2 regions of the Nocardia sp. NPDC049149 genome follow, and region 2 is predicted to be linked to the other one. Evidence: riboswitches for the same ligand, from Rfam matches in the RefSeq annotation. Region 2 holds a riboswitch; the other holds the start of a gene.
What was found. A riboswitch is a leader RNA that binds a small molecule or an ion and turns the genes downstream of it on or off. The one in region 2 is predicted to bind cobalamin.
Positions count from the first base shown of each region.

Region 1: it holds a riboswitch for cobalamin, as region 2 does, so the genes downstream of both, ACGFNJ_RS25355 (ABC transporter substrate-binding protein) here and ACGFNJ_RS37860 (FecCD family ABC transporter permease) in region 2, are expected to answer to the same signal.

Region 1 is NZ_JBICTD010000006.1:238,420-244,248, reverse strand. Features, by position in the region: gene ACGFNJ_RS25360 (FecCD family ABC transporter permease) at 1-530, opposite strand, end outside; gene ACGFNJ_RS25355 (ABC transporter substrate-binding protein) at 527-1,564, opposite strand; cobalamin riboswitch at 1,594-1,809, opposite strand; gene ACGFNJ_RS25350 (ParB N-terminal domain-containing protein) at 1,842-2,903, opposite strand; gene ACGFNJ_RS25345 (SDR family NAD(P)-dependent oxidoreductase) at 3,395-4,186, opposite strand; gene ACGFNJ_RS25340 (MerR family transcriptional regulator) at 4,316-5,098, shown strand; gene ACGFNJ_RS25335 (hypothetical protein) at 5,128-5,337, shown strand; gene ACGFNJ_RS25330 (hypothetical protein) at 5,730-5,829, shown strand, end outside.
Region 2 is NZ_JBICTD010000012.1:259,476-265,304, reverse strand. Features, by position in the region: gene bioD (dethiobiotin synthase) at 45-719, shown strand; gene ACGFNJ_RS37870 (ABC transporter substrate-binding protein) at 778-1,803, opposite strand; gene ACGFNJ_RS37865 (ABC transporter ATP-binding protein) at 1,836-2,654, opposite strand; gene ACGFNJ_RS37860 (FecCD family ABC transporter permease) at 2,651-3,682, opposite strand; cobalamin riboswitch at 3,715-3,845, opposite strand; gene ACGFNJ_RS37855 (alpha/beta fold hydrolase) at 3,905-5,074, shown strand; gene ACGFNJ_RS37850 (ABC transporter substrate-binding protein) at 5,138-5,829, shown strand, end outside.

The DNA.
Region 1 (5,829 bases), on a different contig from region 2:
AAATTGTCGAGGGTGGTCCGGTCGAGCAGGCTGATCGCCGTGGTGATCGATCCGCACAGCGCGGTGCACGCCGCGCCGGCCAACACCAGTTTCACCGGTGTCGCACCACCGAATCCCAGTGAGCCGAGGGTGTATACGAAGACGGCGGCGACGGCGGCGCCGACAAAGGCGAACCAGACGAATACCGCGGGCGAAGTCGAACCCAGTGCGCCCATGGCGATCACGATGGCCAGCGAGGCGCCCGCGTTGATGCCGAGCAGGCCTGGCCCGGCCAGCGGGTTGCGGGTGAGTCCCTGCATGACGGCTCCGGCCAGCGCGAGCGCGACACCGGCGAGCAGACCGGCAACGGTCCTCGGCAGCCGGATGTATCGCACGATCCGGTCGGCATCGCTGCCGCGGAAATCGGTGAATGCGGCGACCGCCTGATCGAGCGTGAGCGGGTGCGTGCCGACCAAGACGGACGCGACGCAGACAGCGACGAGCACGGCACCGGCAACGACCAGGCCGGTGCCGCGAGCGGTGCGCGTCACCGCCGGAACAGATCGGGGTGGATCAGTTCGGCGACAAGCTCGGTCGCGTGGGCGATGCGGACACCGGCGGCCCGATCGGCGAACAGGAACGGGTGCACCGCGCCCTTGCGGACGGCAGTCAGATTGGCGAAGGCCGGGTTGCCGACGATCTTGTCGGCCTGTGGCTGCGCATCGGCGCGCGTATAGGTTGCCTTGCAACACATGCTGGTCAGAATGATGTCGGGGTCGCGGGCGATCAGCTGTTCGGCGCCGATCTGGACGTTGCGGCGTTCGGTGAGATCCGCGAAGGCATTCACCCCGCCCGCGGCGTCGATGATCCGGGTGACGAAGTCGATGCCGCCCGCGACGGTGTAGGAACCGTCGTCCTTCGGCGTGACGACCGCAACGCGAGGCCTAGGCGCGCTACCCACTTTCGCGCGCACCGCATCGATCCGCGCACCGAGTTGCGTGACCACCGATTCGGCACGCTCGGACATGCCCCACAGCGCGCCGAGATCGCGCAGATCCGCATACACGTTCTCGAATCGCACTGTCGCCGGGTCGATCGCCTCGTCAGCGAGCCCGTCCGCGCTCGGACACAGCGGGCTCACGATCCACGTCCGTACGCCGAGGTCGTGCAGGCTCGCGCGGGTGCCGACGCTCGACTGCGACGACTTGGCGAATACACCGTTGAATCCGGACAACACGAAATCGGGGTTCTTCGAGAGCAGTTCGTCGCGACTGGGCAGCTTCTCGACATAGGTCGTTTTCGCCTGCGCCGCCTGATATTCGGGCAGCACCGCGGAATCCAGGAAAGCCGTCGTGACCAGCCGATCGGTGACGCCGAGCGCGTGCGCGATCTCGATCGACGGTTGGTAGGCCGCGTAGATCCGCTGGGGCGGCCCACCGACGGCGACGTCGATCCCGCAGTTCGCGCGGGTGACGGCGGTGGCGTCGGTGGCCGCCGGTCCGGGTTGCGCACCGCAACCAGCCAGCACGATCGCACAGGCGACCAGCGCACCACTACGTAGGCGCGCGAAAACAGATGGGGTCAAGGTGACCGCCTTCCAGGTCCTCGTGGAAACGGGTACTGCGTAGCCGTGGCCGGTCTCCTGGCTGACGGGATGTCGCGCGACGGATCTACCTTCCCAGGGCACAAGTGCCCCAGTGGTTCCGGAGGAATCGCTTCCTCCGGACCGATCCGTCGCTCCCGATCACAGTGGCGAGGGCCGCACCGGTACCACACCGGTTTCCCGAACACCACGACTGCGCGGACTGTACCAAGCTCCCTCCGAAATCGGACAATGCGAACCTGGGTTGCCCCGGGCAGCACTAGAGCTGGTTGAGCCGTTCGGCGAACTTGAGCCAATCGTTGGCGATCGTGCCCGCCAGTTGCGCAACGGTTTTCGTGCAGTGGTCGGGGACGCCGACGGCCAGCGCGTCCCATTCCTGCTCGGTCGGGTGCGCCGCCAAGCGGCGGAGCAGCGCGCGGCCCGGTTCGGTGAAGCGCAGGGACGGATCGGTCCGCAGCCCCTGGATCAGCACCGTCGGGTCCTTCGGTTCATTCGCGGTCTGGGGACCGCACGGCTTCTTCTTCGTCGCCTTGGCGACGTCGGTATGTCGCCGCGGTACCGGCTCCTCGCCCCGCCTGATCCGTTGGCGCACATCATGTGCCGTGCCGACGGAGACACCGGCGGCCTTGGCCAGCTCACGGATCGGCGCCTCGGGCATGTCCGCGATCAGCTCGCCCACCCGCCGCCGACCATCGTCGGCGCTCAACGAGCGCGTCCTGCCGTCGCGCCCCATCCTGATGTTCGACTGGCCATCTTGATCAGTTGAACTCAGCCGGATCCGGCCGACGGTGCCGTGCGCGAGACCGACCGTCGCCGCGATAGCACGATCAGACCATTCGGGAAATTGCGCGAGTATTCGCGCGGCCGCGGCTCTGCGATCGGACAATGACAAAGGCAGGCCGTGACTATTGTTCATTCGCACAGACAATACGAATGCTTCATGGTCCGTTCCGTCGAAAAGTTGTGCACGAATCGTAGTCGCGCCGCGCAGCACAGCCGCTTTCACGCGGTGGATGCCGTCGATGACACGCATCGTCTTCTTGTGTATCAGGATTGGCGGCAGCACCGCATCGACCTCGGCCAGCGCCCGGATATGTTCGACGTTCTCGCCGAGAATGCGGGGCGAGCCTGCGAGAGCAAGGGTCTCCAAACGGATTTCGACGACACCACTGACGTTCGCGCATTCGTAGCGCCCCGGCAGTACCACCTGGAATCGGCCATCGGAGGAGTCTGCGCCGAACGGTTCGACGGCCGCGGACCGTATCGCCGCTGGCAAACCCACCTCCCGAAGCACAGGTGTGGATGTCAACCCTTCCATCATGGTTCCCTCTCTACAACACTCTCAACACTGAGCAACCGCCGTGTAGGCGGCCCAACACATTTCACCGACGGCGTGCAACACCGAGCACGACGTCCGGCGGGCGGGTGAGCCCGCAAGATATTCGCAATACTTTCTGGCGGAATCAAACTGGCGCCGACAGCGATGTCCGAGAATTCACTTCGTGTTCGCTCCGGTACCACAATCACTGTCGGCGAACCCGACGCAGACAGGTCGGGATTCGACGAATATCCCTTTACCCCAAGGGAATTGACATACCAAGCGCCGCGTAGTGCGGCCTCGCCGAGCGGAGCGCCGCGCGGCCGACATAGGTACGGCTTAGCTAACCCCTTCTGATCGCGTCGCGGACAGAACGCACTCTGCCCACCTTCGCCGGGGACTGTACCGGAGAAAACTTCCAGCCTGAACGACGACTCCCGCGCCCGGCAACCGCTGCCGCACTACGTCTACGACCCGGTGCGCCGCAACTCGATTCAGCGCTTGTCGCGCTGGCCTTCGGCGAGCTGTTCGCTGGTCTTGTCGGCACCGACGCGACGTTGCATGGCGGCGACCAGACCGGGCGCGACGCCGGCGACCATGGCGGTCAAGCGCAAAGTCAGCGGAGCAACGTCCACCTCGGCCTGGTTCTTGTCGATGGCGCGGATCGCCGCGTTCGCCACGTCTTCCGGTGCGCGGGTGCCGACACCGAGCGGCAGCGACGCGCCGGAATCGGCGAACATGCCCGCGTCCCTGATATAGCCGGGGAACACCGTCGAGACGCCAACGTTGTGCGGCCGCAAGTCCTCTCGCAGCGCGAGCGCGAAACCGCGCATCCCGAACTTGGTTGCGTTGTAGAGCGACGCCTGCCTGGACGCGGTCTTCCCGGACAGCGACGAGATGAAGACCAGGTGCCCACGGCGCCGGGCCACCATCTGTTCGGCGGCCAGCTTCGCCGTGATGATCGGCGCACGAAGGTTGACATCGAGCGCGCGATCGACCTCGCCGACGGAGTAGTCCGACAACAACCCCATGGCAGGCAGCGCGGCGTTGGCCACGACCACATCGATCTCGCCCGCCGCGCCAAGCAGTTTCTCGATCCCGTCCCGGTCGGCCAGATCGGCAGGGATGGCCCGGCCGCCGAGCCGCTCGGCCAGCGGCGCGAGCACGTCGGCCCGACGCCCGGTCAGCACCACCTCGCCGCCGCGCGCGGCGAACGCCTCCGCCAACGACCGGCCGATCCCGCCGGTAGCCCCCGTCACCAACACCCGCGCGCCCCGTAGTTCCATCGCAAATCTCCCGATCCTCGACGAGCCAACCTCAACCCACATTACGTACGCGAGCAGTCACTCGCCGAAGCCGCTCGGGCGCATCAGCACCTTGACCCTCCCGCTACGTGAGGCGGCACAGTGGCAACCATGGCAGACATCGAACACACCGTCGGCGCGGTCGCCCAGATGACCGGCGTATCGGTGCGGACCCTGCACCACTACGACGAGATCGGCCTGCTTCGACCGAGCGGGCGCAGCGCGAACGGCTACCGACGCTATGGCGACCTCGATCTCGACCGGCTGCAGCGCATCCTGTTCTATCGGGAACTCGACTTCAGCCTCGACCACATCGCCTCCGTGCTCAACGAGGCGGGACTGTCCGACGAGGGCCATCTGCGGCGCCAGCACGAGCTGCTCAACCACAAGATCGCCCGGTATCGGGCCATGGTCGACCTGATCGACAAGGAACTGCGCGCGCGTCGTTCCGGAATCACCCTGACTCCTACCGAACGGCTCGAAGTATTCGGCGGGGATCGCTTGGTCGACACCGCCGACGAAGCCGAACAACGCTGGGGTGCTACGCCGGAATTCGCGCAACGGCGGACCCGGACCGCCGACTACACCAAACAGGATTGGCTGCGGCTACGCGCCGAACAACGCGATATTCACCAGCGTCTGGCCGATGCGATGCAGTCGGGCACGCCGGCCGACGATCCGGTTGTCATGGACCTCGCCGAAGAACACCGTGTTCATCTCGAACGCTGGTTCCACGATTGCGATTACGGCGTTCACCGTCGCCTTGCCGAGGATTACCGCGCCAACCGCAGGCTCGGTCGCAACTACGACGACATGGTGCCGGGGCTGTCGCGCTATGTCCACGACGCGATCCAGGCGAATTGCCGACGGCACGGTCTCGGCGACGACTACTAGCGCGCTACGGCGCAGAACTCCTTGGTGTCGTGCCGTTCCTGACGACCGGTGCGCGGCGCATGCGGCAGGTAGCGGGACGGCGCAGCCGGCCGTTCGACGCACTGGGTGAAGACGTGATCGACACCGGCGAGGCAGTGGGGGCAGCGCCGATTGGGGTGACCGGCGGGGACAGTCGCGATTCGCTGAATTGGTTCGGTGCTGAAGTTCGCCACGATGTCTATCTCTCCGTGAGTGTCTAGATGATCCTGCCTCCACCTGACTGGTCGCTTGCTCTGCTGCCGCCGTTACCGGGCGGACCTGCCACTACGCAGGAGTTAACGACAGCTTCAAATCACCTCGGCATTGCTGATCAATAACTGATCGGGTGATGATCACGCTTCGCCGCCTCGGTGGAGCTGCGGTCAGTTATCCACAACCGGCCAGTAGGTCCGCAGAGGCTGCGGCAGCGATGACGTGACATGAACCCAGCGGCATCGAGAGATACCCGTCACACCACTTCGGCGTTTCGAGGCCAAAGTCACAGGTAGAAGCCATTTCCCGCAGATCGAAACCTCACCTATGGGGCATTCCGGACGCATCCTTCCATTTGACAGATTTAGGGCTGGCTAACTTAAGCTCTAGCGTTGTGACCTTGCCCGACAGGACCCGAGCTACCCCGGTGTTGCCTCGAAACTCGGTGCTGGTCAGCGGGTTTGCCGTGCTGCTGCTGCGCAATCCGCAACGCCCCGCGC
Region 2 (5,829 bases):
GCCTGCGGCAAGGGATCAAGAGTCGAACTGAGTGAGGTGTGGGTATGAGTGTTCTGCTGATTACCGGGACGTCAACGGAAGTCGGCAAGACCGTCGTCACGGCCGCGATTGCGGCGGCGGCGTTGGCCGAAGGCAAAACGGTCGCGGTGTGCAAGCCGGGTCAAACCGGTGTCCGCCCTGGCGAACCCGGCGATATCGCGGCCATCGAGCAGCTCAGCGGCGTGACCCGGACGTTGGAGGTGGCGCGCTACCCGGACCCGCTTGCGCCCGATACCGCAGCACGCCGCGCTGGCCTGCCGGAGTTGACGTTGGCCGAAACGGTCGCCGCCATCGACACACTCGCCGACGCGGACCTCACCCTGGTGGAGGGCGCGGGCGGATTGCTGGTCCGGCTCGGCGATTTCACTCTGCTCGATCTCGCCGAGAAGCTCGACGCTCCGGTGGTCGTGGTCACCGCGGCCGGGCTCGGCACCCTCAACCACACCGAATTGACCACTCGCGCACTGCATTCGGCGGGCGTGCGCTGCTCGGGGCTGGTCATCGGCTCCTGGCCGGTCGAGCCCGATCTCGCCGCCGCGTGCAACCGCGTCGACCTACCGCGCGTCACCGGCGTCGACATCGTCGGTGCGATTCCCGCGGGCGCGGGCGCCTGGACCAGGGAGGGCTTCGCCTCCGCGGCGCCGGGCTGGTTCGAGCCGACCTGGTCACCCTTCGCCTGATCCCGACCGGGTGACCAAGCTCGCTGCCCTCGCGGAGAACGGCGCCGTCGGCTGATCGTCAGCGGATGGCGTCGTCGGCCTTCGGCGCAATGGTGGAGGCGGGCACCAGGTGCCAGTTCTCGAGCTGTTTGCGGATCTGCTCGGCGGCGTCGATGTTGAGCGGCCCGCTGGTCCACATCGCGTAGGGCAGGTTGAGGAAGCGGCCCTCGGTGACGGCACGCAGCTGGTTGATGCCCGGCTTCGCGCGCAGCGCCTCGACCTTCTGGGCGAAGGTTTGCGGCGGGTAGTCGACGAACATGATGGCGTCGGGGTCGGCGGCGGCGAGTCGTTCCCAGGACACCCGTGTCCAGGTGTCCGCCACATCCGACAGCGCGTTGCGGCCGCCTGCGGCGTCCAGGATCGCCTGGGGGGCACCGAAACTCCCGCTGGACATGAGCGAATCGGTGGCGCTGTCGAACAGGAAGATGGTGGGTGTGCGCTCGCCGCGCGGCGCGGCACTCAGTGCGGCAAGTCGCCGATCCAGGTCGGCGGTGAGTTCGCCTGCTCGGTCGGCGCGGCCGGTGATGGCGCCGAGGTTGGTGAGGTCGGTGCGCAGCGCGGTCCACGGTTCGACGATGCCGCGCGGCCGTTCGCCATTGCGCTGACGGCAGCTCTCGGTGAGCGTGTAGGCCGCGATGCCGGCCTTGCGCAACGAGTCCGGGGTGAGGTTTTTCGCTTCGTCGTAGCCGTAACTCCAGCCTGCGACCATCACATCGGGACCCTGCGCCAACACCGTCTCCCGCGAGGGGTATTCGGGCGCCACATCTTTCAGCTGATCGACGGCCGGGCCGTAGTGCCTGCGCAACGTGTCCGCGTCACGCTGCACGCTGGACACCGCGACCACCTGGTCCTGCACGCCCAACGCGAGCGCCATCGAGATCAGGTTCCCGTCGTTCACGAACAACCGCTTGGCCGGCGTCGGAAACTGCACGTCCTCTTCGCAATTGCGGAGCGTGAGATTCCCGCCGGCCGCCTTGTCCGCGCCGCATCCGGCCAGTGCCGCCGCGACGACAACCGCCGCGAGCACCCGGGAAACATGCCTCATTCGTTCGCCTTTCCATTCAACAACAGCGCTGGTCACGGGGTCGGCTCTCTCGGGGTGATCAAGAGATGCGAGTGGTTGGTCTCCGGGTGCGCGACGCGCAGGGCACGCACGTTGAAGACCGTGTCGACGACATCGGGCGCGAGTGCCGTCTCCGGCGCCGCGAGGGGGTGGGCGGCGCCGTTGTGCAACACCAGGATTCGGTCGCAATAGCGGTCGGCCAACGTCAGATCGTGCAGCGCCATGACGACGGTGCGGTCGAGGGTGCGAGCGAGGGCGAGCAGTTCCAGGCGATGAGTGATGTCGAGGTGGTTGGTCGGCTCGTCGAGCAGCAGCACCGGGGTGTCTTGCACGAGCGCACGAGCCAGCAGCACCCGCTGCCGCTCACCGCCGGAAAGATGGTGCACCGGTCGCTCGGCGAAACCGGCCAGATCGACGGTGGCCAAGGCCTTTTCGATCTGCTGCTGTTCGCGCGGTGAACCGGCGCCCCATGGCGGCAGGTACGGGGTGAGCCCGAGCGCGACCACCTCGCCGGCGCGCAGATCGGCGGGTGGCCGCTCGTCCTGCGCGACCAGCGCCACCGTCCGTGCGCGCTGTCGCGCCGACAAATCGTGCAGCACAAGACCATCCACGCGCACCCGGCCGTGCACCGGACGACGCACGCCGGCAAGTACCTGCAGCAGCGTCGTTTTGCCTGTCCCGTTCGGCCCGACGATCCCGATCGTCTCCCCGCCACGCACCGCGAAGCTCACATCGGCAATCACGGTCCGTCGTCCCGCGGCACACGCGAGCCCTTCGACCACCACCGCTCCGGTGGCCAGTGGCCGCTCCGCTGCGCTCTCGGCGCGGTTCACGATTCACCGAACCGATAGCGCCGCCTGCCCATCAGGATCAGGAACGCGGGGGCGCCGATGAGACCGGTGAGGACACCGACGGGAATCTCGGTGGGGCGCACCACGATTCTGGTCGCCGCGTCGGCGACGACGAGGAACAAGGCGCCGCAGAGCGCGCTGGCGGGCAACAGGATGCGATGGCGCGGGCCGACCAGGAGCCGGGCGGCATGCGGCACAACCAAGCCGACGAAGCCGATGCCGCCCGACACCGCGACGAGTACGCCGACGAGGATCGAAAGCAGCAGGAACAGGCCGATGCGCAATTGCTTGACCGGAACCCCCAGTGACGCAGCAGTATCGGCGCCGACGGTCAGCGCGTCGAGCCAGCCGCTGGCGCTGAGCAGTGCGGCACCGGCGAGCGCGACCACGCTCAGCGGCAACGCGATGCGCGTCCAATCGGCGCCTGCGAGGCTGCCGAGCAACCAGAACAGCACCGATTGCGCGGCCGAGGGATCGGGGCGACGGAAGATCAGGTAGCTGCTCAACGCGGCGAACGCGGAGCCGAGCACGGTGCCGGTCAGCACCAGCCGCAGCGGTGTCAGCCCACCCTGCGCGACCGCGATCACGAACACCAACGCCGCGGCGGCCAACGCACCGACCAGCGCCCCGCCGGACAACGCCCACACGCCCGCGCCCGCGAACAGCCCGGAGGTGATGACCGCGGCCGCGCCGACGCCTGCTCCGGATGACACCCCGAGTAGATAGGGGTCGGCGAGCGGATTGCGCACGAGCGTCTGCATGGCGGCCCCCGCAAGCGCCAGCCCCGCGCCGACGATCGCGGCGAGCACCGTGCGCGGCACCCGCAGTTGCCAGACGATGGTGTCCAGCCCGAAGTCGGTGGGGGCGTGTCCGGTGACGCGGTGCCGCAGGACCTCGAGGACCGACGAGACCGGCAGCGTCTCCGCGCCGAAACCCGTGGCGAGGATCATCGCGCAGATCAACAGCGCCCCGAGGACGGGCAGGACGATCGCCGTGCGGACACGGGTCATCGGTGGTGCTCCACAGGCAAGTCGCGGCCTCTCCAGAGTGATCGCGGCAGGGGAGGTCTGACTTTCGCCGGGCGGCGATCACAGTGGCGCGACCGTTCCGGAATTACACCGGATTCCCGCACCTGCCAGGTAGGACGGCGGAACTCTACCGTTCGGTCGGGTTCATCAGATCGTCGGGTTGTGGAATGACAATCGTCCACAGCCGTGCCTACAGTGGAAAAGATGTCGCCGCTGCAAGATCGGCACCCGTCCACCATCGCGGACTGGGACGACGCGCGACGCAGAGCCCGGCTACGGGACACCAGCCCGTGGCACGAGTGGAAGACGTTGCGCCGCACCAGGTCCGTGGCGGTTCGAGTGCTGGTATTGCTCGTCGCCGTGCTCATCGGCTACGCGCAGTACCTGACCCATGACGTGAAACCCGAACAGGAACGGCTCGCGCAAACCGACCCCGCGATCTTGCCGGTCGGCCCGCCCGCCGACCCCAAGGATTGGGACACCGTCGTGGTGGACATGGTCGGTCTCGGCGTGCTCGACGCCAGCGCGACCGCGGGCGCATTGCCCGCGCTGCGCCGAATGGGTGTGGTGTGGGCGATCCGCTACGACAACGAAGGTATCGACACCAAGGTAATCGCCGACCTGATCATCCGCGCCGCCGAATTGTCGGGGCTGCGCAACATCGTGCTCGTCGGGCACAGCATGGGCGGCGTGATCGCGCTCGAGGTCGCCAAACACATCCACCTCGACAGCGACCGCCGGGTGGTCGGGGTGATCCTGGACTGCACGCCGGTGGACCTGAACGCAGTCCGGCCGGAGAGCCGAGGCCGCGGCGAGGACATGGTCCGCTGGATGGGCTGGCTGCCCGGCGCGCGTGAAAGTCGGCTGCTGCGCATCGCGGTGGAGACCTACGCGCGACGGGACCGGTTCGTCTCCGACGGCGGCAACGGCCTCCCGCCCGGCATCCGCGTCGCCGAGCTGCGCGATGTGCTCAGAGACGTGCTGCGCGAGAAGATCTTTTCGCGCAACGCGGCGAGCAACGGCCTGATCGAGGCGCAGTTCACCGCGATCGTGGCGGGCGGTGCGGCCGGTGACTTGCGCGCACTCGCCGAGCCCAAGGACGAAAAGCCGCGGCCCGCTATCGTTTTCATTCGACCGAGGGATCCGGATCGGGACCGGGTTGTCGATGTCGAGTACTCGCATCGGGTGCTGATCGATGTGTCGGGCGGTGTGGACGGCACCTTGTCGGTGGTGCTGGCGCGCAACACGGGGCATGCCAATCCGATGCAACGCCCGGTCGAGTACAACACGGTGATCGAGCAGCAGATCCTGCCGTTCATCCAGCGCTATCAGCAGCAGGTTCGGGCGCCCGCGACCTCGGCCGCACCGCGCTGAGCAGTTCGAACCAGCCTGAGACAAACGGTGTTCGGGCCGGTTTTGTCTTGTTTGAATCCGAGTATGTACCGACCACGCACCTCCCTGTTCGGCCGCCATGGCCGCACCGCCGCCGCATTGCTCGCCGTGGCAACCGTTGCGACCCTCGGACTCACCGGCTGCTCGAACACCGAGAAGTCGGACGGTCCCGTCGCCGCGGATACCCCGCTGCCCACCGAGATTCCGGCGGGCACCAAGCTCGTCCTCGCCGACCAGTCCGAACGCCTGCAGTCGGTATTGCGGTTCTCCGGCGAGCTCGACAAGCTCCCGTTCAAGGTCGAGTTCGCCAATTTCGTTGGCGGACCTGCCGTTCTGGAGGCGTTCCGCGCCGAGGCCGCGGACGTTGCTTCAGTGGGCGACGTCCCACCGATCCACGCCCTGGTCGCAGGCCAGGACGTGCCCATCGTCGCCGCCTATCAAACCAGTACCACCGCCTTGAGACTTGCGGTGGCTCCCGGCAAGTCGATCACCACTCTCGCCGAGCTGAAGGGCAAGAAGATCGCTTACGCCGAGGGCACTGCCCAGCAGGCGGCAGTGCTGCGGGCACTCGACAAGGTGGGACTCAAACCCGCTGACGCGCAGCTGATCCGGCTGCAACTCGGCGAGTTCCCCGACGCGATTCGCACCGGTCAGGTCGACGTCGCACCGCTCATCGAACCGAATATCACACGCTTCCTGCGGACTTCGGGCGCCTCGCTGATCCCGGCCGACCAGAC